2 regions of the Neobacillus sp. NPDC097160 genome follow, and region 1 is predicted to be linked to the other one. Evidence: riboswitches for the same ligand, from Rfam matches in the RefSeq annotation. Region 1 holds a riboswitch; the other holds the start of a gene.
What was found. Region 1 has a riboswitch for glycine ahead of ACIQXV_RS00250 (amino acid permease). Riboswitches for the same ligand answer to the same signal wherever they lie in the genome.

Region 1 (15,449 bases):
GTTTTAACTGGTCCTCGCGAAGAATTGGATGCCGATGGCCCGGAAGAATTTCATCTTGTCATTGTCGATAATGGCCGATCAGACATTCTCGGCAGCGAGTTCCAATCGATTCTGCAATGTATCCGCTGCGGGGCATGCATCAATGTTTGTCCTGTCTACCGTCATATTGGCGGCCACTCTTACGGATCCATCTATCCAGGACCAATCGGCGCCGTTCTTTCGCCATTACTTGGAGGATATGATGAATACAAGGAGCTTCCATATGCCTCTACCCTTTGCGGTGCGTGTACCGAAGTATGTCCAGTGAAAATTCCGTTACACAATCTGCTTCATAAACACCGTGAAGTCATTGTTGAAAAAGAAGGAAAAGCACCCGTTTCAGAAAAATTATTAATGAAGGCCTTTGGGCTTGGTGCCGCATCACCGACACTTTACAAGATTGGTTCAAAAATCGCACCTGCTGCCATGAACCCCTTTACGTCAGGAGGCAAAATCTCCAAAGGGCCGGGGCCGCTTAAGGCATGGACGGATATTCGAGAATTCCCGGCTCCAAATAAAGAGAGATTTAGAGATTGGTTTACTAATCGCGAAAAAGGAGACAAAGAATCATGAACGGCACCATCCAAAATCGGGATAAACTTTTAAATCAAATTGCCAGCCGTCTAGGCCGGCCGCGAATTTCTTCGAAGATTCAAAAACCAAACTGGAAATACCAGCCGCAGCACGAGGTATATAAGGATGCAACACAGGATGAGCTTTTAGCTGTATTAGAGGAACATTGCCAAAAAATCCATACGGACATTTTTACAACTGATTTGCAGGGTCTTCCTGCTGTGGTTAATGATGTGGTCGCTAACTGCGGTGGTGGTCCGGTTGTCACATGGAAGGACGAAAGGTTCTCTGAGTGGGGGCTCGATTCCGTAATGAAAAAAGAGTGGCCGTCCCAACAGATCGATGTGTTTGAATGGGACCACACCTTAGGGGAAGAGAATATTAATAAAGCAGAAAACGCCAATGTCGGCATCACGATTAGCGAAATAACGCTTGCCGAATCCGGTACAGTCGTCCTTTTTAGCGATAAAGATAAGGGAAGAACCGTCAGCTTTTTACCGAAAGCATCCATTATGCTGATTCCAAAAAGCACGCTCGTTCCAAGAATGACCCAGGCCGCAGTGAAAATGCGCGAAGTCTATCAAAAAACAGGACACGTGGCCTCCTGCATCAACTTTATCACCGGGCCAAGCAACTCAGCTGATATTGAGCTAAATCTCGTCGTCGGCGTACATGGCCCCGTAAAAGCAACCTATATTGTAGTTAACGATTTATAACGGATAAATATGACCAAACACTTAAACAACTAAATCTAGATTTCATTCTAGGTTCCGTCCATAATATAAACAACCAAAAGCCTGCAAATAAAAAGCGTAAAGGTCCCAATCAATGAAGGGCCTCCACGCTGTTTTTATTAATAGCTTTCTTTTTAATTTTTTTATAAGGATGGATGTTGAGTTGCCGCTTAATTTTCAGCTAATCTTTTCCTGATTCACTTGATCTCCCTGAATGGCTTTCATCATCCGTACCTTATAAATGGCAATTAGCAAAATAAACCAGACAGGTGTAACGAACAAGGCAACACGAGTATCTTCCGCAAGGGTCAGCACGACAAGAACGAAAGCAAGGAAAGCAAGGATCAAATAATTGGCAAATGGATAAAGCGGCATTTTAAACTTGTTCACTTTAGCTAATTCCGGTCTTGTTTTTCGATATTTTAAATGGGCTGCGACAGTAATTCCCCAAATAAAGATAAAACAAACGGTAGAAACGCTCGTGATCAGAGTAAATACTCCTTCCGGCATGACGTAGTTCAAAGCAACGCCAATAAGTATAACAACTGTTGAGAAGAACAAAGCATTTGAAGGTACTTTACGTGTAGTGAGTTTTGCAAATGATGTAGGTGCACTTTGATTTTTTGCAAGTGAGTATACCATCCGGCTTGTACTAAAGATCGCACTGTTACATGCCGATGCTGCTGATGTTAGGACGACAAAATTGACAATACCGGCCGCGGCCGCTATACCAACTGCGACAAATACTTGGACAAATGGGCTTTCCGCCGGTTTAATAGCGTTCCACGGATAAATGCTCATAATCACAATAAGTGCGCCGATGTAGAAAATGAGAACCCGAATCGGGATATTATTGATTGCTTTAGGAATAACCTTTTCCGGGTCTTCTGTTTCCCCGGCAGTGAGGCCGACAAGTTCAATTCCCACAAACGCAAACACGACCATTTGGAATGCGAGGATAAATCCATTCATGCCATTCGGGAACATCCCATCGTGGCTCCATAAATTCGTGAAACTGGATGGTCCTGAATTTGTGGAAAAACCCTTAATAATCATAAAGATGCCGATCACAATTAAAGATACAATCGCAATAACTTTAATCAATGCAAACCAAAATTCCATTTCGCCAAAAAGTTTTACGGTTGCAAGGTTCATCATCAACAATATAACAACTGCTATTAATCCAGGCATCCACTGTGGTACACTCGGAAACCAAAACTGCGTATAAATTCCAACTGCTGTCAAGTCCGCCATTGCAATCGTAATCCAGCAAAACCAATAGGTCCATCCGGTGATAAAGGCTGCCATATTACCAAAATAGTCTTGTACGAAGTCAACAAAAGAATGATAGTTTAAATTACTTAAAAGCAGTTCTCCTAGTGAGCGCATAATTAAAAAACAAATGATACCTGTAATCAGATAAGCAAATAAAATGGATGGCCCCGCTAGATGGATTGATTTTCCTGCCCCAAGGAATAATCCAGTCCCGATTGCCCCGCCAATGGCAATTAATTGTACGTGCCTGTTTTTTAGGCCTCTTGCTAATTTTTGTTCCTGCATGTGTTTACCCCTCTTTTCCTTTTTAGGATTTGTGACATTGTTCTAACCATTACAAATTAAAAGTTTGATATAAATTCTGTCAAACCACTTTAGAATTTAGTGCGATTAAACTTAATCTTCTTTGTCAAACTTATCAGCCTAAGTAGAAAAATCTAAAGAAATGGTTTCCTACAATGAGTAGTTTTTTTATTTCCTCCTTTTCACAGAAAATGTTCCATTTCGCTGATCGGTTAATGGCAGGATTTCACAAACAAAAAAAGAACAGAAGAAGGGTATGTTTCTACCCTCTCTGTCCTTTTACCTGAAAGTTTCTCCCACAAAAATTGCAGGTCCCCTTTGGTGGCATATAACGAAATATGCACTCTCCAGAGCTACGTCATGTATTGGTTCCTTTTACCTGAGAGATTTATTCCAAGGATTTTATGGAATTTGCTCCTTCGGCGGCGATACTAGTCACTCTCTCCCAATACAATCATCCGTAACTATTCACATGTCAATCATTGAAAGCGGATTCATAAATCGATATTCTCACATAATAATTCCATTGTCAATTTATTATCGGGAAAATTCCGAAAATTCCTTCTTGAGAACCACAGGGACGGTTCTCATGGCTTTTATTGAGGTCTGTGTGGGCCACAAGAACCGTCCCCATGGGCTTCCCATGGTCTTCATAAGAACCTTCATAGTTGCCAAACACCTAATTTTAATGAAAGATAGATAGTATCAGAATCTCTTAGGAGGAAATATTGTGTACTTAATGGACTATCATCATCATACAAACAATTCATTTGACTCCACTGCCATGATGGAAGAAGTATGTTTGAAAGCAATAGAAAATAATATTAAAGAGATTTGCTTTACTGAGCATTTCTCGGTTAATCCGCTTGCACCAACCTATGGTCACATGGATTTTAATAAATATTTTAGTGAGCTTCGGTATTGTCAGGAGAAATTTCGCGGCCAATTAACAGTAAAAGCCGGGATAGAACTTTGTGAGCCCCATCTTTTAACGGATAAATATGACCAAACTCTTAAACACCTAAATCTAGATTTCATTTTAGGCTCCGTCCATAATATAAACAACCAAAAGCTCCGAATTGTACTCAAAGAACATAATCAACAAGCCTACCAGCTTTATTTTGAAGAATTGTATAAAATGGTGTCAGCAGCCGACATAGATGTGATCGCCCATTTAGATTTAATGAAGCGCTATGGCTATAAAGAGTATGGAATCTATCAATTTGAAGACTATCAGGAAATTATACACCAAATTTTAAAAAAGGCCATCGAACGGAATATTGGGATTGAAATCAATACTTCAGGTCTCAGATCTGGCTTGAAACAGACACTGCCATCCATGAATATTATTCAACTATACAAGGAGTTGGGCGGAGAGATTTTAACCATCGGATCAGACTCGCACAAAGCCGAAACCGTTGGAGCCAATCTGATAGAGGCCTATAACATAGCGAGGGAATGTGGATTTACCTATATTTATAAGTTTGAACAAAGGAAACCAATAGCAATAAAAATGTTTGGTGATTGACAGCCTGGAAGGAAAAGCGCAAGCGCCCTGGAGGGAGGACCACGGGGACGGTTCTCATGGCTTTTTAATGAGGGTAGTGGAGACCATAGGAACCGTCCCATAGTCCTCCGACACAATCCGGTGCCTGATCAGGCACCGGAATTTTTCAGCGAATCAACGTCCTTCGCTTGTTCTTTGTTTGATTCTTGTTCCAGAACAGCAAGGTAAAAATCTGTCTTGCAATTAGATAAGCAAACGCCCCGATCGGGATAGCGAACAAATCAAGCCATAGACCATCCGGATATTGGTCCGGGTGGTTTATCAATGATTGAGACTGGATCGCTCCAACGAGCAAAGATGGTACAAAAAAGAACAGCCACGGGTTGCGAAGCCACTTCGTATTGAACTGCTGGTTAATCGCCTCATATATCGCTTCGGCTGCCCCAGCCATAAACACGACGATAAAAAATCCTCCTACCACACTTTCAGCCGGGATAGTATTAGAAAATTCCGGATGATAAAATTCCATCGCAGAATACGAGACAAGGCATAAAAACGCGGTGACAAAGATGACGCTCCAGACAAAACGGACAATCTTCAACCAAGGAAACATAGCCCTCTTCAGTTCCTGATTTAAGCTTTGCTCATTTCCGAAGGATTGGATTACCTGGTGCACAGCCTCTTCTTCAGAATACCCCTTAATCATTAAGTCGTTCATATGCTCGACAAGATGGGCATATAACTCCTCGTGCATTTCCTCCCTCTCTTCCTGAGGCAAGTCAGCTAAGATCTGTTGTAGATATCGCTCCAGTTCATTCATGCTAATCCTCCTAACGTTCGATCAATTAACGCATTGATTTGCTTCCAGTTCTTGAGCTTTTCCGAAAGCAGTTTATGCCCCGTTTCGGTAATAGAATAATATTTCCGTCTAGTTCCATCAGGCTGCTGGCTCCAGTAGGATGTCACACATTCCTTATTTTCTAACCGTTTTAAGGCCGGATATAAAGTACCCTCATTCATGTGGTAGGCATCCTCGCTTAAAATGCGCAACTTCTTGGTCATTTCATAACCATAACAGTCACTCTCGACTAACAAAGACAGCAAGAGAATCTCAATGCTCCCTTTCAGCAATTCCCTATCCATAAAATCTCCTCCAAATATTGCTAATAACATTGTATAACAATGTACCTTGTTATACAATGCTGTTTAGCAGAAGAGTTCCGCGAAGTTCGACGGGGACGGTAGTAAGTGGACAAAGTTATGTCGTAAGTGGAGGAAAGTACGACTTAGAGCCATTCAAGTTAGGTGATTCCCAATTAATATCCAGCAAAATGTCGTAAGTTTTGAAAAAAGGTCATAAGTGTTCCGATTTATGTCGTAAGCGTCACAAAATATGTAATAAGCGGTTGAAAACATGTCGTCAAAATGAAACTCTTCAACCACGTATTCTGGAACTTCATCTTCTTTTCCACTATCCATACAATTAAAGATGATTATTTTGATTTCCTCATTTAAACCAAATGGATTGTCCTCTTTTAACCATTTAAGAATAAGAAATATTTCCTATTACCAAATAATCATTTTTAATTTTTTCAATAGTCAGATAGATTTTTTACAAAAAATTATAAAAATATCACAAATGTAATCTTGAGATGGTTCATTATAATGAGATTGACATCTTTTAGATAGCGCTTTCATGAAAACTAGTACGGAGGTGAAGAGTGGGTAAAAAGTAAAATCTTTATTCCAATTTGGGGAGGTTGGTAAGGTGTTAAAAGTAGGAAAAAAATTCAAGAAACTTGTGTGGTCTTCATTTGTATCGAGTGTAGCTGTCGCAGCTATTGCAGGCGGGGCATTTTCTGCACAGCCAACACAGGTGAACGCTGAACAGGCCGCTGTTTCATCCCAGCTGCCTTGGATGGATACGTCGCTTTCGCCTGAAAAACGTACCGGACTACTTATCAATGCAATGACGCTTGACCAGAAAATCCAACAGCTTGCGGGGAAAAGTGGAGCAATCCCGGAGCTGCCTGAATGCGGAAGCCCAGGCAGGCACGTTCCTGGAATCCCTGAACTCGGGATCCCAACGTTTAGAATTACCAATGGTCCTGTAGGTCTAGGCGGCGGTGACTGCAGCCCGCAGGATAAGGCGACTGCATTACCTGTTGCAATTGGACTGGCAGCCAGTTTTGACCCCAGTCTTGCCTACGCTTTCGGTGACCTAATGGGTGGTGAGGCCCGTACGCTTGGGCTGCACGAACTCGAAGCACCAGGCATGAATCTTGCACGCTTAGGCGAGAATGGCCGCAATTTCGAATACATGGGTGAAGACCCTTATCTTGCTGGTGTTTTATCTTCTAAAGAAATTCAGGGTATCCAAGATAATGATATTATTGCCATGTCAAAGCATTACGCACTCAATGATCAAGAGCAAAACCGCATGTCAGTGAACGTTAATGTCGATGAGAAAGTTCTTCACGAGCTTTACCTGCTCCCATTTGAAATGTCAGTAAAGGATGGCAACGTTGGTTCCATTATGTGTTCCTACAACCGGGTAAGCGGAACCTATGCCTGTGAGAACGAGTATCTGTTGAATACCGTTTTGCGCGATCAGTGGGGATTCAAAGGGTACGTTCAATCTGACTTTGGTGCTACCCATTCGACTGCCCCAGCGCTTAACGCCGGATTGGATTTTGAAATGCAGAGTGCCCGATTCTTCAACAATGCCAACATTAATGCCGCACTTGCGGATGGCAGCTTAACGATGGATACCGTTAACCAAGCTCTCAGTCGCCGATATGTCCAAATGTTCAAATATGGAATTTTCGACCGTCCGATTGTACGGGGGACGATCGATGCTGAGACGAACGGTTCGAAAGCGCGCGAAATTGCAGAACAGACAGCCGTATTGCTGAAGAATGAGGGTAACCTGCTTCCGCTCAACCCATCGGTTCATTCTATTGTCTTAATCGGTAAGTCAACCTATGTTGACGCAGCGGTTGCAGGAGGAGGCGGCAGTTCGCGGGTAAGTCCGCTATATACCGTTTCACCTCTACAGGGACTTCAAAATACTTTAGATAAACTAGGCTCTAGCGCAGCGATTACCAAGGTAACAGTGGCTAATGACAATAGCAATCTTAACGAAGCTGTTGCTGCGGCTAAGAATGCGGACATCGTCATCCTCATGGCTGGTGTAGTAACCAGCGAGGGCCGTGACCGCCCTAGCTTGTCATTGCCTGACAACCAGGATGAAATGATTTCAGCTGTGACAGAAGCGAACAAGAAAACGGCTTTAGTTCTTAAAGATGGTGATCCTGTACTTATGCCATGGGTTAATGAAGTCCCATCTATCTTAGAAGCATGGAATCCAGGTCAGGAGGACGGCAATGTTGTCGCTAACTTGTTATTTGGGCTCGCCAACCCATCCGGAAAGCTTCCAGTGACCTATCCGGTTTCCAAAGCGGACACACCAACCAGTACGGAAGATCGCTATCCAGGCGTTAATCAAGGTGTACTTGACAGCACGGGCAAAGAGATCCCGCAAGTGTACTATTCTGAAGGTTTGGAAATGGGTTACCGCTGGTACGATGCACAAGGAATCAAGCCTCTTTTTGCGTTTGGTCATGGTTTGTCTTATACCAACTTTGACATCTCTAAACTAGTTGTTACGCCGAAGACAACGGACGGGACTAAGAAAATTCAGGTATCCTTCTTTGTAGCAAATACCGGAAAAGCAGCAGGTGCGGAAGTACCGCAAGTTTACTTAGGTCTGCCTGAAGTTGCCAACGAACCGCCTAAACGGCTTGTTGGATTTGAAAAAGTCTGGCTGAAACCAGGTGAAAAGAAACGTGTGACTATTACCATTGACCCAGCAGCAAGCAATCACCCACTGTCCATCTGGGATTCCAGTGCTGATGCATGGAAAACTATAGATGGCGAGTACAAAGTGTACGTTGGCAACTCTTCTAACAACATTACCTTGACTGATTCAATCAAGGTGCGGACTCCAGCGGGTCATAGTAAATAAGGTAGTCCTTTTATAATGAAAGTGAAAAAAGGATTGTAAAATAGGGGTTGTCTAAAAAGTAAAGAGCTGGCGAAAAACATCTTGTTTTTCGCCAGCTTCTATTTTGTTCAAATTCTAATAGCTGTAACATTCCAGATCCCCTAAACCAAAATGAGGAATCGTTTGTTGCTTCCATCCAGTCCACATGGAGTTATTATTTTAAAGAAACAAGAATCCCTTATATTCAATTGAATTCTATGGCAAGTATCCTAATCCCTTATACCATCCTAGTAGTAAGAATCATAATTTTTGACAATACGATGTAAAATAAGTAATGTAAATTTGTATCATGCGAACAATAGTAGTAGATGAAATTTTAAACACAAAGAGTTCGTAACCCTTGCCATAAATGAATTTCTTAATAGAAACGATTAATTGATTACTAGGAGGCATCATGATGACAAACTTACAAACGCTTGAAAAAATCGAACAGCAATCGTTCATCGATGTGGTTCGGGAACGTCGTTCTGTTCGGGCATATGATCCAACGGTGCACATCTCTCGCGAAGAAATGACCGAAATACTGGAGCTGGCAACATTGGCTCCATCGTCTTCAAACCTTCAGCCATGGCGATTTTTAGTCATTGATACGCCAGAGTTGAAAGAAAAGCTTCTACCCATCGCATTTAACCAACAACAGGTAGTGGAAGCTTCTGCTGTTATTGCTGTGCTAGGTGACGTAGAAAGCTATAAGAAAGCTGAAAAAATTTATGGACAGGCCGTGGAAGCAGGCTTTATGCCGGAGGATACGGCTACATCATTCATCGAGCGTACGACCGGAACGTACTCAAGCTTGCCGCCTGAAACAGCTCGCCAAATCGTCTATACGGATGGCGGACTAATTTCCATGCAGCTCATGCTTGTCGCCCGTTCCAAAGGGTATGATACAGTTCCAATGGGAGGGTACGATAAAGCAAGATTTGTTGAAGCTTTCGGAATTGCCGAAAGATATGTGCCTGTAATGCTCATTGCGATGGGAAAAGCAGCAAAACCAGGACATCCGACTACCCGTCTTCCAATTGAAGATGTAGTATTCTTCAACGAAATGCCATCTGAATAAGTAAGAAATTATCCAAAAGACGAAACCAGCTTGGAGTCATCCAAGCTGGTTTTTACTGTTTGGGCTGTGAATAGGCACCTGGATTCTACGATGAAAAACCGCGGGGACGGTTCTCATGGTCTTTTTCATTGCGGAAAAAAGCCAGCAGAACCGTCCCCATGGTCACCCTGATATAGAAAAATCCCCCTGGCTATAAATAATCGGCCAAGGGAATTTGTGATAAATTAATTTCCTATCGGATAAGATAAACTCATTGTTTTGCCATCTTTTGTTTCATAAGAAACAAGCACATAGGTAGTTTCTGTTAATTTGTCAGTAGGATATTGCAATACCACTTCAGCTTGCTTATTAGATTCAAAATCGATTGATTTCTTGTCTAAAATTTGTTTATTTGACCACAGAAACACGTTTGCGGTCCCAGGTATTTTAGCTTTGAGCTTCACATTGACAGTCTTTTGACTCACTTTTGGTTTTCCGACCATCATTAGACTATCTTTCTCAAGTGCCACTCCGCTGGCTAGTGGAACTCCATTCAGAGAGGACTGTAAGATAGATTGTGGTGATAAAACACTTTTCGCAACATCCATTGGAATAATAGGTTCTTTCGGTTGTTGCGGCAAGTTCACATCCGGGTGGTAGTCTTTTAACTTTCCATGGCCCCAGCGATACGGATCTCCTTGGACACCACCCCATGTTGACCAACCGAGGCGGGTTTGCCCTGTTTTGTCCTTGGTATCTGAATCATAGACGAAAATATTAAAGGCAAACTTTTCAGGGTCAACTGCTGCAGGTAATACAGAGAAAGGAATCTTCACTTCCATCGTATACCCATTATAATTCTCTTCGTTAATTTTTGATGCGATTTCCATTCCTGGAGCAGTCAGTTCGATTGGACCCTGATAGTTATCAGCATCGCGGTAGGCCGCAGGCTTATGTTCAGTCGTTGTTGGGAAAACACCGACTTTAAAGGTTGAAGACGTATTTTCTGAATTTCCTTGCGGGTCGATGGTAATTTCTACAGAATCCGTTCTCCAGTGACGTTTTGCATCGTCCTTATCTAAGACAGTACCTAACAGATCATCTTGAACGTTAACGTAGAAATATAATGCATCTTTGTACCAACTCACTTTGGCATGACCGGACGCGTCCATAGAAGAGGTTGGTACTGATCCTTCCCATAACCGACTTAAATCAATATCATGATCAGGATATTCACCTTCGTGTTCCTCACCATCAATCGTTGGCTCCGTTGCCGCTTGCTGTATATCAGTGACAGGAACTAAATTAATAGCTGCCTTTTGAACCACAGATTTATCAGTGGTTTTAGTCGTAATTGTAAAGTCGTAATCACCATTTGTACCTCCCTCATTAGAAGTCTTTAATGAGGTATTTGTATTCTGAACCGAAAACTGTATGGCTTTTGTTTCGTCTGGATTCAGAGAATCAATGGTTATGGAAGGTTGAAGTGTTTGGAATCCCTCCGGCAGCTGAATGGATACTTCACCACTTTGAACACTGCTGCTGTTATTTGTTACATTCACTTGAACATCCTTCGATTCACCCAAACCAATTGAAAATACAGGTTTAATTAAATTCTCTAAATGCTGGACGCGGTTTTTCTCCGCCCATTCCTGGAACTGCTTTACATGAGGTAATGGCTGGAGTTTCGCTTCTAAAGCTGATACCCCTTCAATTACTCTGCTTGAAAAGCCTTGTTTTTCCCCAACAGCTAATGTGGCGTTAAGACGATATCTTTTCGTTTCCATCGTTGTTGAAGCTTTTACAGTAAAACTAAACTTTTGGGTTTCACCCATTTTAAGCTGCTTAATAGACACTTGACCATTCGTCTCTGCTTCCAACCCACCAGGTAATTCCAGTTTTAGATTTGCATCTTTTAAAATCTTTTCACTGTTGTTGGTTACTTCAATATTAACCTTAAACGTTTCCCCAGGAACAATTTTGTAATTTGAAGTTGTAACAGATATTTCTGTTCCAAGAGGAAGACCTTTTTCAGTTGTTAGAAGAGCACCTTCAAGTAATGAAGTCGATTGTTGGTTATCCTTTGTAATTGGTACACGGCTATCAAACTCGGTAAAACGATCACAGCCTAATTGATTTGGATCATTCGGGACATCATCAAATACCTTCCAGCCTTGAGACTCATAAAGTTTTTGGGCATCACGTTCCAGTTGTGCCCATGTCTTGTTTTGCTTTTCTGATTTTCTTCCGCTCCAAATGCTGTACACCTTATCAGTTGGTTCAGATGGAACGAAAGTGGTTTCACATTTTCCCCCGATGTTAACTCCTGAACCGCTGGCCCCGCGATAGACGATTTTCTTTGCACTCCAAGTTTTCAAACCTTCTTTTGAAATTTGCTCTGGAAACTTAGTAGGATCTGCAGCAGCATAAAATGCTTCCACTGCCATTCTCGCGGCATATTGATGATGACCATGATTTCCTGGTGTTGGTGATGGATTCATTGTGAAGAGAATTTCTGGCTTTGTCATTCGAATTGTTCGTACAACTTTCTCAAGTGTTACATCATGGTCCCACACTTTTTCAGTTAAAGGCGCACTAACATTGTAATAAAAATCAACTTTATCTAAATTAAATACATGATTGATTCCTGCAATTGATACAGCATCTCTTTCCTCTTTTTCTCTTAAAATACCTAAATCAGAACCTTCTTCAGTCCCGACTGCATTTCCCCCGCCTTCTCCGCGGGTAATGGTCATTACACCCATCTTATAGTTATATTGTTCAATCCACTGGCCGTATGTAGACAAACCGCCAGCTTCATCGTCAGGATGAGCTCCGATGAACAACATATCTAAATCGACCGGTTTTTCTTCCGTTTTTGCCAAACTAGAACCTAATGGAAAAAGACTGCACATCATCGTTAAAGTTAATGTTTTAGCAATAGTTGAAAACCTTTTCTTCATACCTTTTTCTCCTTTCAATTTTTACTTAATAAAAACCTCTACAGTATAGTTATAATAAAAAATCGGCGTTAGTTCTTTAGATATTTTTACTAAAAATTCAGAAATATTATCTTAGAAAAAAACCGTAAAAAATACTGAATAATAGGTTCCCTCTAAGTTCTTTTCCGGCCAGATTTTGACTTTCGGTTCTAACAACCATTTGTGTTCTTCTTCCATATACCCTTCCTTTTCACTAACGCCTATTGAATTTTTTTATTGAAAATAGAATTAACTAGTATTAGAGACCACTCTTTTCCTTAATATATTGGCGGGCCTTTAGTGCATATTCAAAAGGGTTTGCCTTTACAGGGTCCTGCTCTGCCTCAACAACAAACCAACCTTGATAATCTGAGCTGGCAATTGTTGTGAACATTTCACTAAAGTCAATTCCCCCATCCCCCGGAACGGTAAAGGCTCCCTCTTTTACCGCCTGTAAAAAGCTTAAGCCATTCCTTTTCACTCGATCGACAACATCTTGGCGAATATCCTTCAGATGGACGTGCTTTATGCGAGGTAAATATTTTTTAAGAATGGTCAGTGGATCTTCACCAGAAAAGACAAGATGACCGCTATCAAATAACAACGAAACAAGGTTAGGGTCTGTTAACTTCATTAACTTGTCAATTTCTTCTGTTGTTTGTACACCTGTACCCATGTGATGGTGATAGACAATTTTCATATCCTTTTCCGCAGCCAAACCACCTAGATAATGCAGTCCATCTACAAGCTTAGTCCATTCCTCTTCTGAGAATACTGGTTTATTAGTAAATAAAGGAACGTCCATTAACCCTTGAATGCTATGGCCTTGTTCAGAAACCACAATCACCTTAGCACCCATTTCATAAAGAAAATCACGGTGGATGATAAAATCGGCTGCCGTTTCTTCAAGTGGCTTAGTGGTTAAAAATGCACTGAACCAAGCACTAGCAATTTGCAGGTTACGCAAGGCTAAGGCTTTTTTTAACTGTTCAATGTCACGTGGATATTTATTTCCCACTTCACTTCCGCTAAACCCGGCAAGAGCCATTTCACTTATACATTGTTCAAAAGTGTTTTCACCCCCAAGCTCTGGCATATCATCGTTCGTCCAGCCGATTGGAGCAATACCAAGCTTTATTTGATTCTCTTTAAACATTTCTAGCAATCTCCCTTCAATTGGATAACGATAATTACCTTTTATTTAATTATGAATTCAAAGTAATTTCCTGGTTTGAATGATCGAGCTTAACAGGGCAGCCTTTTAGTAAAGATTCCTTGGCAGCTTTTGCAATCCGCTCCGCTTGAAGACCATCCATCCCAGTGCAACTCACATCATGACCTTCTGAAATAGTCTTTGCAAATTGAGTGACCTCTTCGATATAAGCTTGCGTATAACGTTCTAGGAAAAAATATAAGGGTTTATCTTTGGAAACGCCTTCTCTTGTCGATACTTCCACTGTCGTGGGCCGGCAATTATCAGCCATTGCTGTTCCTTTTGTTCCAAATACTTCAACACGCTGATCATATCCATAAACAGCTTGACGGCTGTTGTCTATCACTCCAAGTGCACCATTCGCAAATTTCAATGTAACGATGGCGGTATCTATATCACCAGCCTCCCCGATAGCAGGATCAAGTAGATTTGTTCCATGTGCAGACACTTCCACTACTTCACTATTCAGTAAATACCGAGCCAAATCGAAATCGTGAATCATCATATCCATAAACAATCCACCTGATGTCCGTACATATTCCAAGGAAGGCGGCTCGGGATCTCTTGAAGTAATTTTTAAAATATGCGGTTTTCCAATTTGTCCATTTTGAACAAGATCATGTACTCTCTTAAAATTACGATCAAAACGACGATTAAAGCCCACCTGTAACTGAACGCCATTTTCTTCCACCACTTTTAACGCATCCATTGTTTCTTCCACTGAGAAACTAACCGGCTTTTCACAGAAAATATTTTTCTTAGCAAGAGCTGCTTCTTTAATGATTCGTGCATGTGTAGTCGTTGGTGAACAAATAAAGACAGCATCTATTTCAGAATCCGCCAGCAAATCTTGATAATTTGTTGTTAAAACAGGAATTCCTCTACTCTCAGCCCATTCCTGTAAATGTCTGACCTCTATATCTGACACTGCTTTAATCTTTATTTGAGGAATCAACCGCAAATGATCAACATGTAATTTCCCAATTCGTCCAGCTCCGATAATTCCGACCGTAACCCTGTTCATTTGTATTCTCCTTTTCATGAAATTTTTAAAAATCACTAGTTTTCAAGCATTTTAGATTTTGAAAGATAAACGACATTACCCTTTGACTGATCCGGAACTTAATCCGCTAACCACTTGCTCTTGAAGCAGAACAAACATCAATATGCTCGGGATCGTAATCATCGTCAGCGCTGCAAATAACGCAGTATAATCGTAACTGAACATAGAGGTGAAATAATTTAACACCAATGGAACAGTTCTATTTTCGTTGCTTGAGGTAAGGGTTAAGGCAAACAAAAATTCGTTCCAACAATTGATAAATTGAATAATCGCTGCTGTTGCGAACCCAGGTCTTGCGATTGGCACCACAATTGAGTAAAACGTACGAAGAAAACTCGCACCGTCCATGTAAGCCGATTCCTCAATCTCATTAGGAATCGTAAGGAAAAAGCTTCGAAGAACAAATAGGGTAATGGGAATTCCAATGGCTGTATACACCAAAACCAATCCTGTTTTTGTATCATAAAGTCCAATAAACTCAACCACACTGTATATTGATTGCATCATAGACGTAATGGGTATAAACAATGTGATACTCATAACTGCAAGCAATATATTAATGACCTTTGATTTGACCCTTGCAAAAACATAAGCGGCCATCCCCATAAAAATTAAATTGAATACAGTTGATGCGACAGAAACCACAATGCTGTTCC
Region 2 (15,449 bases), on a different contig from region 1:
GCCGCAATCGGGATGCCCAGAGAATTATAAGCCAGCGCCCAGAATAAATTTTGTTTAATATTGGTAATCGTTTTTTTGCTCATAAAGATCGCATCAGCAATACTATTTAAATCGCCGCGAATTAGTGTGATATCTGCCGCTTCCATTGCCACATCTGTACCAGTGCCAATGGCCATTCCGATGTCTGCAATCGCCAATGCCGGGGCATCATTAATTCCATCTCCAACCATGGCCACTTTCTTGCCTTGTGCTTGCAATTTCTTGATTTCATCGGCTTTTCCCTCGGGAAGAACTTCAGCAATTACATGATCAATACCAGCTTGTGAAGCAATTGCCTCCGCAGTCCGCTGATTATCACCTGTAATCATGATGACATCAAGTCCCATTTCCTTCAAACGCCCGATTGCCATTTTGGAAGTTCCCTTGATAGTATCCGCGACAGCAACCGTACCGGCATACTGGTCATTTATCGCTACGAGCATGGCTGTTTTGCCAACCGTCTCTAGTTCATACATTTTTTTTAGCGACCTTGCAACACTGATATCATACTTGGTCATTAATTTCCTTGTGCCAATTAACACTTCATTTCCATCAACCGTTGCTTTTATGCCAAATCCAGGTATGGCTTCAAATTTCGAGATTTCTTTTAATAGAATCCCTTTTTCTTTTATTCCTTGGACAATGGCTTCTGCCAGTGGGTGTTCCGATTGCTTCTCCGCTGAACCGACGATTGATAAGAACTCTTCTTCAGTCCAGGATTCAACAGGGAAAACATCTGTTAATACAGGGGTCCCGTTTGTAACCGTGCCGGTTTTATCCAGGACAACTGTGGTAATCCGGTGGGTCATTTCTAAATGTTCGCCGCCTTTAAAAAGAACTCCATATTCGGCAGAACGACCGGAGCCAGCCATAATCGAAGTTGGTGTTGCAAGCCCCAAAGCACATGGACAAGCAATGACAAGGACCGCAATCATTTTCTCTAAGGCTTCAGCAAAATCTCCTGGAACTGCCCAGACATACCAGACGATAAACGTTAAAAGGGCTAATCCCACAACAATCGGGACAAACACACCCGAAATTTTATCAGCAAGGCGTTGAATAGGAGCCTTTGAGCCTTGAGCTTCCTCCACTACTCTAATAATCTGTGCTAATGCTGTGTCTCTGCCAACCTTTGCAGCTTCGATCTTTAAAAAGCCATTTTTGTTTATGGTGGCACCGATCACAGGGTCCCCAATCTTTTTATCAATAGGAACGCTTTCACCGGTTAACATTGACTCATCAATTGCAGATTGACCATCGATAATGATCCCGTCGACGGGAATCTTTTCACCTGGTTTAATATGAAGGATATCGCCAACGACTACTTCCTCAAGGGGAATTTCCTGCTCCAATCCTCCCCGTTCGACGACAGCAGTCTTCGCCTGGAGTCCCATCAATTTTTTAATGGCTTCAGATGAACGGCCTTTTGCTTTTGCTTCAAACAACTTTCCTAAAATAATCAAGGTAATTAATACTGCACTCGTTTCAAAATAAAGCTCCACCATATGAACCTTTCCGCTAAGTGTCAAGATGGCTTGATAAAGGCTGTAGAAATAGGCTGCTGAAGTACCTAAGGCTACAAGTACATCCATATTGGCACTCTTATTCTTAAGCGCCTTATACGCACCGATGTAAAACTGGCTTCCGATAAAGAACTGGACGGGAGTAGCCAATAGTAATTGAAACCAAGGATTCATAAATATTTCAGGTACCCAAATAAATGATGTAAACGAAAAGTGGCCAGCCATTGCCCATAAAAGGGGCAACGACAAGATGGCGGAAAAAATGAGCTTTTTCGTTTGTTTGGCAATTTCTTTTTCACGATAGTCACTCGTGTCTTTTGTTCCCTCTATAAGCTTTGCCCCATAACCTAGATTTTCGATCTTTTTTATTATGTCGGCAGTTGAAAGGGCTGAGCCATTGAACTCAACTGTTGCTTTTTCAAGTGCCAAATTCACATTTGCCTTGAGGACACCCTCTAATTTATTTAGCCCTTTTTCAATTCTTGCTGAGCAGGCGGCACAAGTCATTCCGGTAATGTCAAGCTCTGTCTTCTCCGTGACAACCTCGTACCCTAAATCCCTAATTTTCTTTTCAATATCATCGACATTTATTTGCAAAGGGTCATATTTAATTGCGGATTTTTCCAAGGCGAGATTAACATTCGCTGACTCCACACCAGCTAATTTGTTTAGGCCTTTTTCAATTCTTGTTGCACAAGCCGCACAGGTCATCCCGGAGATTTGTAAATTTGTTTCTTTTAAACTATGACTCATATAAGTCAACTCCTAATACCCCATATAGGTATATATTTTAGGAAAAAGAACGTGCTAACAGGGCAGCACGTCGTTTAACAACTTATTTCACATCGTAACCTTGGTCATCGATGGTTTCTTTTATTTGATCCAATGTAACCTGTTGCTGGTTAAATTCTACATCTACTGTAGCTGCTTTTAAGTTTACTTTAACAGCAGCAACTCCATTTAACCCTCCAACACTTCCTTCTACTGCCTTCACACAATGGTCGCAAGACATCCCTTGAACGTTTAGTGTAATCTTCTCCATAAAAAACCAACCTTTCTTCGTGAAAATTAATTAATGTAAACTTCTATAAAAGTATCTTACCATACCCCCCTACCCTATGTAAAGAAGTTGAGTAATATTTTTCTAATAATTTCTTTACCTTTTCGAAATTTGTTCACAATGTTGATCTCACGCAGACCAATAAGTTATTGTATCAAATATTCCCAAAAGTAACATAAGAATTCCCGCCAGCCGCTGCACAAAGGTACCAAATTTCCTCCCCTTTTTCATAAGCACTCCACTTCCGCCAAGATACCAAATGATAAAAATGACAATTAAGAGCGGTAAGGCTGTTCCAAGGGCAAAAATGGACGGGAGAATGAAACCATATGGGCTTGACAGGACCACTGGCATTAACGTTACAAAAAACAAAATAAACATGGTCGGACAAAATGCTAAAGAAAAACTAAATCCGAGCATAAAAGAACCGAATCGATTTTCCCGCTTGTATTCCTTGGATTGCTTAAATAGATTTATAGTTCCTCTTAATTTTATAAAACCTAACATATAAAATCCCACAATGATTAAGATAGGGCCCATAATCTTCCGGAGCCAAGGAAAATAAAGGATTAGATTTTGTTCAATGCCTTTGCCTAGCAGCCACACTAATCCACCTAATAGAGAAAAGGCCACTATTTTACCCAAGATGAAACTGAAAACATCTTTCCAGACAATTTTCTTTTGAATCGAACTGTTTCCATAAAGTGTAACCGCACTGATATTGCCTGTAAGCTGACAGGGGGCTAGCGCTCCGACAAGCCCTAATATTAATGCAAATACAATAGGCCAGGATTCTAAACTATTTGCCACTTCCAGAAACGGTTTACTTAAGAAAGAACTTATTTGACTAAATAAATTGTACATATGCATGCTCACCCTGTAATGTTGTATTAGATTTACGATAACATAATAGGATGAAGAACGTGTGAAGATGCTTGATTGTTCAAATAATAGTCGTAAATTCAATCTATTTATATCATGCAAACCGTTAGAAATATTCTAAATAGGAAAGAGGATGGAAAATAATCTCCATCCCCTAGAAAGCTTTATAAACCGCACTTCAATTGTGCACCACAATTGGTACAAGTATTACAGCCACCCATTTCTTTTACTTTTCCTTTGCGGCAGACAGGACAAGTGTTTCCAACCTCAGAACCTATTGTTACATCTGTTGATCGTAGGTCAGTAATTGTATCAACAAGGACGACATGCTGCTTTGGTTTATCATCAAACATTGATAATTGTTCGTTTGTATTTTCCTCAGCTTTGAGAGTTAATACTTGAGAATCCCGTGATCCGTCGACATAGACAGTACCACCTTTAGCACCGCCACGGTAGAGTCGTTCATAAACCTTTTCCACCTGTTCTACACTGTAGCCTTTTGGTGCGTTGACAGTCTTACTGATTGAGCTGTCAATCCAACGTTGAATGACACATTGGACATCTGCATGAGCTTCTGGTGCCAATTCCATCGCTGTTACGAACCAGTTTGGAAGATTGTCTGCATCTGCTTCTGAATGCTGGTCTAAATATTCTTGCACGATATCTGCTTTTACCTCGATAAATTTTCCGAGACGTCCGCTTCTGAAATAAGAGAATGAGAAATAAGGCTCTAATCCTGTTGAGACGCCAACCATTGTTCCAGTGGATCCAGTTGGTGCCACAGTTAGCAAATGGGAATTTCTAATTCCATTTTCTAAAATCGATTGACGTACATCTTCTGGCATTTTTTTCATAAAGCCTGTTTCTATGAAAGCTTGTCTTAAACGGTCTGTATCTTCTCTTGTTTCTCCGTTTAAGAATGGGAAACTTCCCTTCTCTTTAGCTAATTCAATTGAAGTTCTATAAGCTGTCGTTGCAATTGTTTCAAATACTTGGTCAACTAGGTTATTTCCTTCAGGCGAACCATACTCAGTTTCACAGTAGATCAGTAAATCGTGTAAACCCATTACTCCTAGACCGACACGGCGCTCACCAAGAGCTTGTTTTTTATTTTCTTCTAAGAAGTATGGCGTTGCGTTAATGACGTTATCCTGCATTCTCACGCCAACAGCGACAGTTTTCTTTAATTTTTCAAAATCAACAGTTTTTGTTTCCTTGTCCGCCATTTCTGCAAGGTTAACAGCAGCAAGGTTACAGACTGAAAATGGTGCAAGTGGTTGTTCTCCACACGGATTTGTTGCAACGACTTGTTGTCCATATGCTTTAGCATTTGTCATGTCGTTAGCGTTATCGATGAAAAATATTCCTGGCTCTGCTGAGTAGGTCGCGCAAATATTAATTAAATTCCATAACTCTTTAGCTTTGATTGTTTTGTATACTCGCACTTTGTGACCAAGTTTTTCCCACTCACGAACGTCACCAACTTGATGCCATTCTTCGTTGTAGATTTTCATTTCCTCTTCGTTGTAGTGCTCAACATATGGGAAACGAAGCTCATATTCACCATCATTTTCAACAGCTTCCATAAATTCCTTTGTTAAACAAACGGAAATGTTAGCTCCAGTTAGGAAATCAGGATTATGAACTGTGTAATAACCACCGGTTGCTAATTTTTCTTCTGCATCGGCAATAATATTTTCATCAAAACCACCATAGCCTGGGATGTTTTTGTAATTCACGATTCCCTGGTACATTGCCGTTTCCTGAAGGGTTAATGGCGTCAGTTTTAGCTTATCCTTTGCATGTTTTTTAATCGTTTCATCATTTGTATTTTCAATTAAGAATCGTAGAATTCTAGGATTTTGCATTTTAGAAATAATGAATTCAATAATGTCCGGATGAAAATCTGCTAGCATTATCATTTGGGCTCCACGCTGTTTTGTTACTACTCAAAATTGAGCGGCTAGGTCATTTCTGCCTAGCTCTCATGCTTTCACATGAGATCAGAACTATATCATCAAAGATAAAAATCTTTGTCTCGCGCCCCGATATTCTGTTACCAGAATAACAGTTTACTCTTTCCATAGTGATTAACCTTAGGAAATTTCAATAGTCGTTGAACGTTCATCTCCGTTTCCAGAGACGCTTCGCTGCTGATTGCCCAAATCCTTATCATTTTCAAACCTTCACGCTCACCGTTGCCAGTCACGTTGTGGTTGATAAGGCTCTAAGGGTGTTCCAGCAATTCACGAGATTTTAATCCCGCCGTTGGAGTAGTTAACGGGATCCACCTTGCTCAACCAAATGCGTTAATTTCGCAATATCATCCAGCCATGAAACCGATCCGGATGATTTTCCGTTTACGCCTCTAGCCAAGGTATTACGAGGTCTTAATGTTGAGCCATTTGTACCGACACCGCCGCCGCGGCTCATGATTTCCATTACCTGCTTACGATGGTCAGAGATGCCTTCACGTGAGTCTGGTACGAAAGGCATTACGTAGCAATTAAAATATGTGACATCAGTATTTGCCCCGGCCCCGTACAGAACCCGTCCTGCAGGAATAAAATTCAAATTAACCAGTTCCTGATAAAACTTATCTGCCCACTCTCGGCGCTTCTCTTCCGTTTCTTCAACAGATGCAAGACCTGTAGCATTACGCTTCGCAATTTGCTCGTAGAAGAGCTCCAGGGGCTTTTCAATGACATCTAAAGAACGAACGATGATTCCAGTGCTTGTTTCCTCAGGATTATCTAGCGCTCCTCTAAACTCCTCTTCAATCAAAACCTTAGCCTTTTTATTTTCCCAATCAATTTCCATGATGGTTCCTAATCCTCGTGCTGGAAATTTCGGATCTTCCTTAATCGTTAAAACAACAAAGTCGCCATTTGTGAGGGTTATTTTTGCTGTGTCTTTGAAGGTGTATCGGTCTAGCATGACCAAACGTGAAACACCCTTGTGAGTTATTTTCATATCTGGGGTAACCGGGTGCACTTGGGGGAACAGGCGGATATCCTCATTCAACCTTTCAAAATCAATATTCATTTTTTGTCTAAAAACTACAGACATGAGAACAACTCCTTCAATATTAAATCTCTCTATTGTGTATGATTCTAGTAAGTTTATGCTATATCTAGTTGTCTTAATAAACATAACGTTAACATAGATAAACATAAAAAATCAATATATAGTACCAAAAATATTTTCGACACCACTACATATTGTATGATGAGCAAATAACATTTATTTTGTCAAACTTAAAATAAACTAGATTTGGGAGAAAACAAAAGCTATTATTTGTTTTTCGCCCTAAAACAGGAAAATTCAACAAATTTCGAGGCTTGCCTCTTTTTTTTAAGGAATAACCAATAAAAAGAAAAAAGCGGCATTGCAGCCGCTCCACTTTACCTTTTAAAATTCCATTCTTCACTTTCATAGCGCTCTTTAGCTATTTTTTGAACGTATGCGGTTTCTTCTTCTGTTAGCTGATATGGTTCAAGATCTATATTTAGTCCTTCAGCAAACCCTTTATAAAAAGCCTCTTTCGCCTCATCGAGGGTAATCCTCCTTGGGCTTATAGCATTGATGGCAACCGCTTTATCCTTAAATGCTTTCTTCATCCGATCCTTAACACGTTCATTTGAATATTTAAACAAGCTAAACAACTTGTCCTCATCTAAATCCAATAGAATCGAACCGTGCTGTAGAATAACACCTTTCTGTCTTGTTTGCGCACTGCCCGCTACCTTTCTTCCCTCTACAACCAGCTCATACCAGCTCGGTGCATCAAAGCATACAGCGGAGCGGGGATTTTTCAATGCATCCCGTTCCTCAGCTGTCTTTGGCACGGCAAAATAAGCTTCAAGTCCTAAATGATGGAAGCCTTTTAAGATTCCTTCTGAAATAACACGATAGGCCTCGGTAACAGATTTTGGCATTTTTGGGTGATTTTCCGAAACGATGACACTATATGTAAGCTCATGCTCATGGAGAACACCGCGCCCCCCTGTAGGTCTCCTGACAAACCCCAGCTCGTGCGCTTTCACGGCCTCCATGTCAATTTCCTTTTCAACCTTTTGAAAATACCCTACAGACAAGGTTGGAGGATTCCAGCCATAGAAACGGATGACGGGAGGGATTTTTCCCTCGCTATGCCAATCTAGTAATGCTTCATCTAATGCCATATTAAAGGATGGTGAACAATTTCCAGAGTCAATAAAACGCCAAACTTCTTTTTTCATTCGAAAACCTCATTTTTATAAAATTGTCTCGAGTTTAAGTCTACCAAAATCTGATATGATTTCAAAATAAGCTGTTTCTGATATAATGTTATTAGACAAAAATGAAAAGATTTTTTACTATTCATCTTTATCTTTATCGGAATGACTTATATAATAAAAACTAGTGCAGGAAAGCTTGAAAGGAGCAAAAAGAAGTTGAGTTCACTTTATGTTTTATTAATTATTCTCGCAGCAGTTATTATTTACTCCGTTTTTACCTATTTCTATCAGAAGAGGATTGTTAAAACGGTAACTGAAGAAGAATTCCGTTCGGGATACAGAAAGGCACAACTTATAGATGTTCGTGAAGCGAATGAGTTCGATGGCGGTCATATTCTGGGAGCACGTAATATCCCAATGTCACAAATGAAAATGCGCATTAAGGAAATTCGACAGGACATGCCAGTTTACCTATATTGCCAAAGCGGGATGCGCAGTGCACGTGCCGCCCAATTTTTACACAAAAGAGGTTATAAGGACCTTACCCAGCTTCAAGGCGGGTTCAAAAAGTGGTCTGGTAAAGTAAAGACGAAAAAATAATGATGACTCTAAAGGTTCCGGGGATGTTCCCGGAGCTTTTTTTGTTTCCAAACTAAAGAAAGATCAGATTCATTTTTCGAATCTGACCTTTCTTCCCATATCAAGCTCTTTGGTATTTTAAAACTGGTTTACGTGCTGCCATAGTTTCATCCAAGCGGCCAACTACAGTTGTATGTGGTGCTTCCTGGACAACCTCAGGATTTTCCTCAGCCTCTTTGGCAATTTGGATCATGATATCGACGAAGGAATCAAGCGTTTCTTTTGATTCTGTTTCTGTCGGCTCAATCATGATACACTCTTCCACATTTAACGGGAAGTAAATGGTTGGTGGATGGTAGCCAAAATCAAGCAGGCGTTTCGCAATATCTAATGTGCGGACACCTAATTTTTTCTGACGTTTGCCGCTTAGGACAAACTCATGCTTACAATGTTTATCAAATGGTAAATCATAATGTTCAGCCAATCTTCTCATCATGTAGTTGGCATTTAATACCGCATACTCCGTTACTGCTTTTAAACCATCAGGACCCATGGAACGAATGTACGTATAAGCGCGAACGTTTATGCCGAAGTTCCCGTAGAACGGCTTCACACGGCCAATGGATTGTGGACGATCATAATCAAGTACAAACTCCTCGCCACGCTTCGAAATAATTGGTTTTGGCAAGTATGGTATAAGGTCTGACTTTACACCGACAGGACCAGAACCAGGGCCGCCGCCACCATGTGGACCAGTAAAGGTTTTATGAAGATTTAAGTGCACAACGTCAAATCCCATGTCGCCAGGTCTGGCTTTTGAAAGGACAGCATTTAGGTTTGCCCCGTCATAATAAACTTTTCCTCCGGCATCGTGAACAATTTCAGCGATCTCAAGGATATGTTCTTCAAATAGTCCAAGCGTATTTGGATTGGTTAGCATTAAGGCAGCCGTATCTTCCCCAACAACCCTACGTAAATCCTCAAGATCAACAAGACCCTTATCCGTTGATTTAACTGTTACCGTTTCAAAACCTGCGATTGTGGCAGATGCAGGGTTTGTACCATGTGCTGAATCAGGAACAATTACCTTTGTACGGTTTAGATCTCCATTTGCTTCATGGTAGGCACGGATCAACATTAATCCAGTCCATTCCCCATGTGCACCTGCTGCTGACTGTAATGTCACTTCGTCCATTCCGGTAATTTCAATCAAATGCTGCTGCAAGTCATATAACAGGCCTAGTGCACCTTGGACAGAGCTCTCGTCCTGAAGTGGGTGCACATGGGCAAATCCATTAAAGCGGGCAACATTTTCATTAATTTTCGGATTGTATTTCATCGTACATGAACCTAATGGATAAAATCCTGAGTCCAGGCCGTGGTTCCTTTTTGAAAGAGCCGTATAGTGGCGCATGATATCAAGCTCTGAAACCTCAGGAAGTTCAGGCTCTTCTATCCGAAGGAACCCCGCTGGAAGAAGAGTGCTGATATCTAATTCCGGTACATCCATTTCTGGAAGACTGTATCCGATTCGTCCGGGTGTACTAGCTTCAAAAATGAGCGCTTGGTCTTGATTATGCATGCAGATCCCCCAATTCTTTCACTAAAGTATCGATTTCTTCCTTCGTCCTCTGTTCTGTTACGGCAATCAGCATATGGTTAGACAGCTCTGAATAGTCACGACCTAAATCATAGCCCCCGATGATTCCTTTTTGTAACAGTTTTTGATTTATTTCTTTAACCGGTTTGTTTAATTTTACAACGAATTCATTGAAGGAATAGCCATCATTAGCGACTTCAAATCCAGCTTCTTTAAAAGCAGTTTTTGCATAATGTGCCTTCTGTAAATTGGCTGCAGCCATTTCACGGACACCCTTTTTACCAAGAGCTGTCATCGCGACAGATGCTGCAAGGGCATTGAGCGCTTGGTTTGAACAAATATTTGATGTCGCTTTTTCACGACGGATATGCTGTTCACGTGCTTGAAGTGTTAATACAAATCCACGACGTCCTTGATCATCTACTGTTTGCCCTACAAGACGTCCTGGTACCTTCCGCATTAATTTGTTCGTTACGGCAAAATATCCACAGTGTGGGCCGCCAAAGGCAGTTGGAATTCCGAACGGCTGTGCATCACCGATAACAATATCAGCACCAAATTTTCCTGGAGGTGTCAAAACACCAAGGGATAGCGGATAGCTGCTAACTACAAACATCCCTTTATTAGCATGAATGATTTCCTCAACCTCTTTTAACGGCTCGATTCTGCCAAAGAAATTTGGGTATTGGACGATTACTGCTGCAACATCATCATGTACTAATTCCGTTAACGCTTCAATATCTGTTACACCATCTTTTACAGGTACTTCTACTACTTCAAGATTTTGACCTTTTGCATATGTTTTAAGGACATCACGATACTCAGGATGAACCGCAGTTGAAACAACGATTGTTTTCCGTTTCGTATGACCGGCACTAAGCATTGCTGCCTCTGCAAGAGCCGTTCCACCGTCATACATCGAGGAGTTCGCCACATCCATTCCAGTTAATTCGCAAATCATTGTTTGGAATTCAAAAATTGCTTGCAACTCGCCTTGAGAAATTTCCGGCTGGTATGGTGTATAGGCAGTATAAAATTCAGAACGAGAGATTACATGATCAACAATAACAGGCATGTAATGATCATAAACACCAGCGCCCAGGAATGATACATTTCGTTTAAGGTCAGCATTTTGGTCTGCTAACATAAAAAGCTCTTTCATTAGCGCAGTCTCGGACTTAGCCGCTTTAATGTTGTACTCACCCTTAAACCTTACTTTTTCAGGGATATCGCTAAACAGTTCATCAATTGAAGAAACACCAATCGTTTCAAGCATAGCCTTCTTATCTTGTTCAGTCATAGGTAAATAGCGATGTTTCATAAACCTAACTCCCTTCATGTTTTACTTTTCTCTTTTATAAAAAGGTGTTGGAACTACTGCAGCTTTTAAACGTTTTCCACGAATTTCAACTTCAACCTCAGATTCAAGCCCGGTAAATTCCGTCTTAATAAGGGCAAGGCCAATATTTTTCTTTAAAGTAGGTGATTGCGTACCGGTAGTTACTTCGCCGATTAGCTCCTCACCGATATAAACAGGGTATCCATGACGAGGGATTCCACGGTCAATCATTTCAATCCCAACTAATTTTCTTGATAAGCCACTTTCTTTTTGCTGTTTTAAAGCAGTTTTGCCAATAAAATCGCCTTCTTTATTTAATTTCACTGCAAAGCCAATACCTGCTTCCAGCGGTGAAATTTCTGGTGAAAGCTCTTGGCCATAAAGGGCTAAATTCGCTTCAAATCGGAGTGTGTCACGCGCCCCCAATCCACATGGAAGCACACCTTCCTCTTCACCGGCTTTTAAAATGGCTCTCCATAATTCGACAACATCTTTTGCGTCACAATACACCTCAAAACCATCTTCACCGGTATAACCAGTTCTAGATACAAGTGCCGTTTTGCCATTTACGTTTACTTTTTGTTGGAATTTGAAAAAGCCAATATCACTTAAATTTGTTCCAGTCACAAGCTTTTGCAGGACTTTTTCAGCAAGCGGCCCTTGAATAGCCAGCTGAGCTGTTTTTTCTGAAAGGTTTTCAATTGTGACATCACCTTCTACATGCTCTTCAAGCCATTTATAATCCTTTTCAATGTTGGATGCATTTACAACCAAAAGATAATGGTCGTCTTCGATTTTATAGACGAGTAAATCATCGACTGTACCGCCGTTATCGAAGCACATAGCTGTATACTGGGCACCGCCATTTTTTACTTTTGAAATGTCATTTGTCATCATTTTTTGCAAGTAGCTTAAGCTGTCAGATCCTTTGACTTCGACTTCACCCATATGGGATACATCAAACAAGCCTGCACGATTGCGGACTGCTTCATGTTCTTCCTTTATGCTTGAGAATTGGACAGGCAGCTCCCATCCGCCAAAATCGATGGTTTTCCCCCCATTTTCTTTATACACATCGAAAAGCGGAGTACGTTTTAATCCAGTCATCAATAAAGTCCCCCTTCAATCTTTTACTTGTTCATTATTTGTTATAAATGACTCTTTAAAAGAGATTGAACCCATTACCAAAATCATGCAAAATTATTATCCATACTTCCTTCTAGAAAAACAAACAGATGGATGATCATTCTAAAAAGACCATAAAAAAGGACAGAAGCCCCCCTTTGGATAAAAGAAGGTCTCTGTCCTTGCACCTGAAAGTTTACCAAAAAATGGTTTTCCCCTTTGGTGGCTGCCTATATTGGGCAGCGCTCTCCAGAGCTGCGTCAAACAAGAGTTCTTTTGCCTGAGAGATTCACATTTCTGCTTGCTCCTTCGGCGCTACAACGGTAGTCTCTCCCCTTGTTGTCATTCGCATTATAATATTTTCCAATTTGGTCATACTAATTATACTTATAAAGTAATTTACCTTATTAAAATATTTAAAAACTTTCAAAGCTATTATCATCCTACCATTAAAACAACACATTGAGCAATAACTTTATTAGAAAACTGTAAGCGCATAAATCTGGTGACTGAGGATAGATGAATATATGAAAAGGAGCTGAAATGATGTCGGTCGAAATTGAATTTGATTCCTCTTGGCAGGATGATTTTTTACATAGAATTGACAACGATGGTCCATGGGGGAATTGGGAGCTATTTAAGCTGGCAATCGGGGTTGAAAAACATTTGGTGATACCGGAATTCGAGGGCTTGCAAGCCACAGATCATTTGCCTAATTTAACCCCCCTTCCCCACCAGCTCGAAACAGCAAAACAAGTAATTGAAAACATGAATGGAAAAGCCATCCTAGCGGACGAAGTTGGACTTGGGAAGACCATTGAGGCTGGATTAATTTTAAAAGAATACATGATTCGCGGATTAGTGAAAAAGGTCTTGATTCTTGTCCCTGCTTCCTTGGTCACCCAATGGGCGATTGAACTGAATAGCAAATTTTTTATCCCTGCGATTACCCAAAGGAAAAGTTATGTATGGGAACAGTGTGATGTTGTCGTTTCATCGATTGATACAGCCAAACGAAACCCACATCGAGATATTATCTATAAACAAGACTATGATCTCATCATCATTGATGAAGCACATAAATTAAAAAATAACAAAACGAAAAACTACGAATTTGTCCAGAATCTTAAAAAGAAATTTTGCTTACTATTGACAGCCACACCGATTCAAAACCGAATCGAAGAAATCTTTAATCTAGTTTCTCTGCTAAAACCCGGGCATTTAGGCAGTGAGACTTCATTTTATGAGAAATACAAACGTGATGCGCGGTCTTTAAATGATGATGAGCATTTAAAAGAATTAGTAAACAAGGTGATGATCCGCAACCGCCGCGCTGATACAGGAATTGAATGGACGAAACGCCATGTGGAAACAATTCCGATTAAATTCACGTCTCCTGAAAAAGAGCTTTATGAGGCGATAAACACGCTTAAAAATGAGGGTGATTGGGTTCAGACTAGTGCTTTCTCGGTGATGACGCTGCAACGGGAGGCATGCAGCAGCAGGGAAGCAGTTTTTTATACTCTGAAAAATATGCTTCAAAAAAGGGAAAATCCAACTCGTGCTTTCGAGGAGCAAATTCAGTTTTTAATTTCAAAGGTAGAAGCCGTCCAGCAAAATTCAAAAGCAGAAAAAGCACTTGAATTGATTCAAAAAGTAAATGATAAAGTCATTATTTTTACCGAATATCGAGCCACACAGATGTACCTGCAATGGTTTTTAAAACAGCATGGGATTTCTTCTGTACCGTTTCGCGGCGGCTTTAAACGCGGGAAAAAGGACTGGATGCGGGAATTGTTTCAAAAGCACGCCCAGGTGTTGATTGCGACAGAAGCTGGTGGTGAAGGAATTAATTTGCAGTTTTGTAATCATATCATTAATTTTGATTTACCATGGAATCCAATGCGGCTCGAGCAGCGAATTGGCCGAATCCATCGTCTCGGACAGGAAAAGGATGTCATGATCTACAATTTTGCCATCAAGAATACTGTGGAAGAACATATCTTAAAGCTCCTTTATGAAAAGATCCATTTATTTGAAAAAGTAATTGGTGAGCTTGATGATATCTTAACAAAACTGGAATTTGGCAACATTGAAGATCATTTGATTGATATTTTTGGACAATCCGCATCTGAAGGCGAAATGAGAATAAAAATGGAGAATTTATCATCGATGATTGAATTTGCTCAATCCATGAAGGAAGGGGATTCACATGCAGCAGCAGGAAATTCATAATTTTCTTTTGAATTATTTTAAGGCAAATGAATGCCTAATACTTGAAAATAAACCAGGCTTTTTAACTGTCCAGTTAACAATTGAACTGGATAAAGAACTGATGAACAGGCCATTTTACTGGCACTATTTAGAAAAAACTGGCGGAGTTCCAAATCCAATGCGGCTTACCTTCATCACGAATAAGGGATTAGCCCCCGATCATATCAAGGGCGAAACGATCCACTTTGGTTCGCCACGTCTGCATCAAATTTTTGAATCAACAAAAAATCTCGCCAGTTATATTCGCCTTTATGAGAATCATCGCAAGCTCGGCAGCCAAACTCCCTTGCTGCCGTGGTTATGCATGAATGTTAAGATTTCCTATCAATGTGACCGTAAGCGGGATGTTTTTAAATCAATCGGCTTACAGCTAATTAATGGTCAAATGGTTGAGGACTTTCACGACCGATTAATGCAAATACCGCTGACCCCCAAAATTCCCGATTATTCCTTTACATTATCGCCATTGGTAAAACCAAAGAGCGGCATGTCAAGAATCGAAACGTATTTACAATCAATAATTTCTGAAGAAGACCATTCATGGGCTTATGATGCACGGAAGCGGTGGGATCAGGATTTGCAGCTGTTAGATCATTTTTATGAGGACGTAGAAGATGAAAATGAAAGCTACGAGACAGAAAAAAAGGCTCTACAAGAACAATACGAACCAAAAATAAACATCTCCTTCATCAATGGCGGGCTCTTCTATTTGACGGAAAAAGCAATATAAAGAAAAAATCCATTACAGTGTAATGGATTTTTAAATATCCTAAATCGTTTCCTCACATTTTCCGTTTCTTTTTCACTT

Region 2: it holds a riboswitch for glycine, as region 1 does, so the genes downstream of both, gcvT (glycine cleavage system aminomethyltransferase GcvT) here and ACIQXV_RS00250 (amino acid permease) in region 1, are expected to answer to the same signal.

What each region holds. Positions count from the first base shown of each region.
Region 1 covers NZ_JBIWDU010000001.1:22,588-38,036, reverse strand. Annotated here, with positions in the region: gene ACIQXV_RS00260 (LutB/LldF family L-lactate oxidation iron-sulfur protein) at 1-612, shown strand, start outside; gene ACIQXV_RS00255 (LutC/YkgG family protein) at 609-1,328, shown strand; gene ACIQXV_RS00250 (amino acid permease) at 1,524-2,906, opposite strand; glycine riboswitch at 3,281-3,382, opposite strand; gene ACIQXV_RS00245 (histidinol-phosphatase HisJ family protein) at 3,655-4,452, shown strand; gene ACIQXV_RS00240 (permease prefix domain 1-containing protein) at 4,598-5,251, opposite strand; gene ACIQXV_RS00235 (PadR family transcriptional regulator) at 5,248-5,574, opposite strand; gene ACIQXV_RS00230 (beta-glucosidase family protein) at 6,200-8,458, shown strand; gene ACIQXV_RS00225 (nitroreductase family protein) at 8,895-9,557, shown strand; gene ACIQXV_RS00220 (sugar-binding protein) at 9,782-12,499, opposite strand; gene iolE (myo-inosose-2 dehydratase) at 12,777-13,673, opposite strand; gene iolG (inositol 2-dehydrogenase) at 13,723-14,754, opposite strand; gene ACIQXV_RS00205 (carbohydrate ABC transporter permease) at 14,830-15,449, opposite strand, start outside.
Region 2 covers NZ_JBIWDU010000003.1:7,967-23,415, reverse strand. Annotated here, with positions in the region: gene ACIQXV_RS04375 (heavy metal translocating P-type ATPase) at 1-2,315, opposite strand, end outside; gene copZ (copper chaperone CopZ) at 2,398-2,604, opposite strand; gene ACIQXV_RS04365 (urease accessory protein UreH domain-containing protein) at 2,752-3,486, opposite strand; partial or broken gene ACIQXV_RS04360 (vitamin B12-dependent ribonucleotide reductase) at 3,669-5,441, opposite strand; partial or broken gene ACIQXV_RS04355 (ribonucleotide reductase N-terminal alpha domain-containing protein) at 5,785-6,573, opposite strand; gene ACIQXV_RS04350 (lipoate--protein ligase family protein) at 6,909-7,745, opposite strand; gene ACIQXV_RS04345 (rhodanese-like domain-containing protein) at 7,941-8,324, shown strand; gene gcvPB (aminomethyl-transferring glycine dehydrogenase subunit GcvPB) at 8,425-9,885, opposite strand; gene gcvPA (aminomethyl-transferring glycine dehydrogenase subunit GcvPA) at 9,878-11,224, opposite strand; gene gcvT (glycine cleavage system aminomethyltransferase GcvT) at 11,246-12,349, opposite strand; glycine riboswitch at 12,626-12,713, opposite strand; gene ACIQXV_RS04325 (DEAD/DEAH box helicase) at 12,914-14,602, shown strand; gene ACIQXV_RS04320 (YqhG family protein) at 14,580-15,371, shown strand; gene ACIQXV_RS04315 (YqzE family protein) at 15,424-15,449, opposite strand, start outside.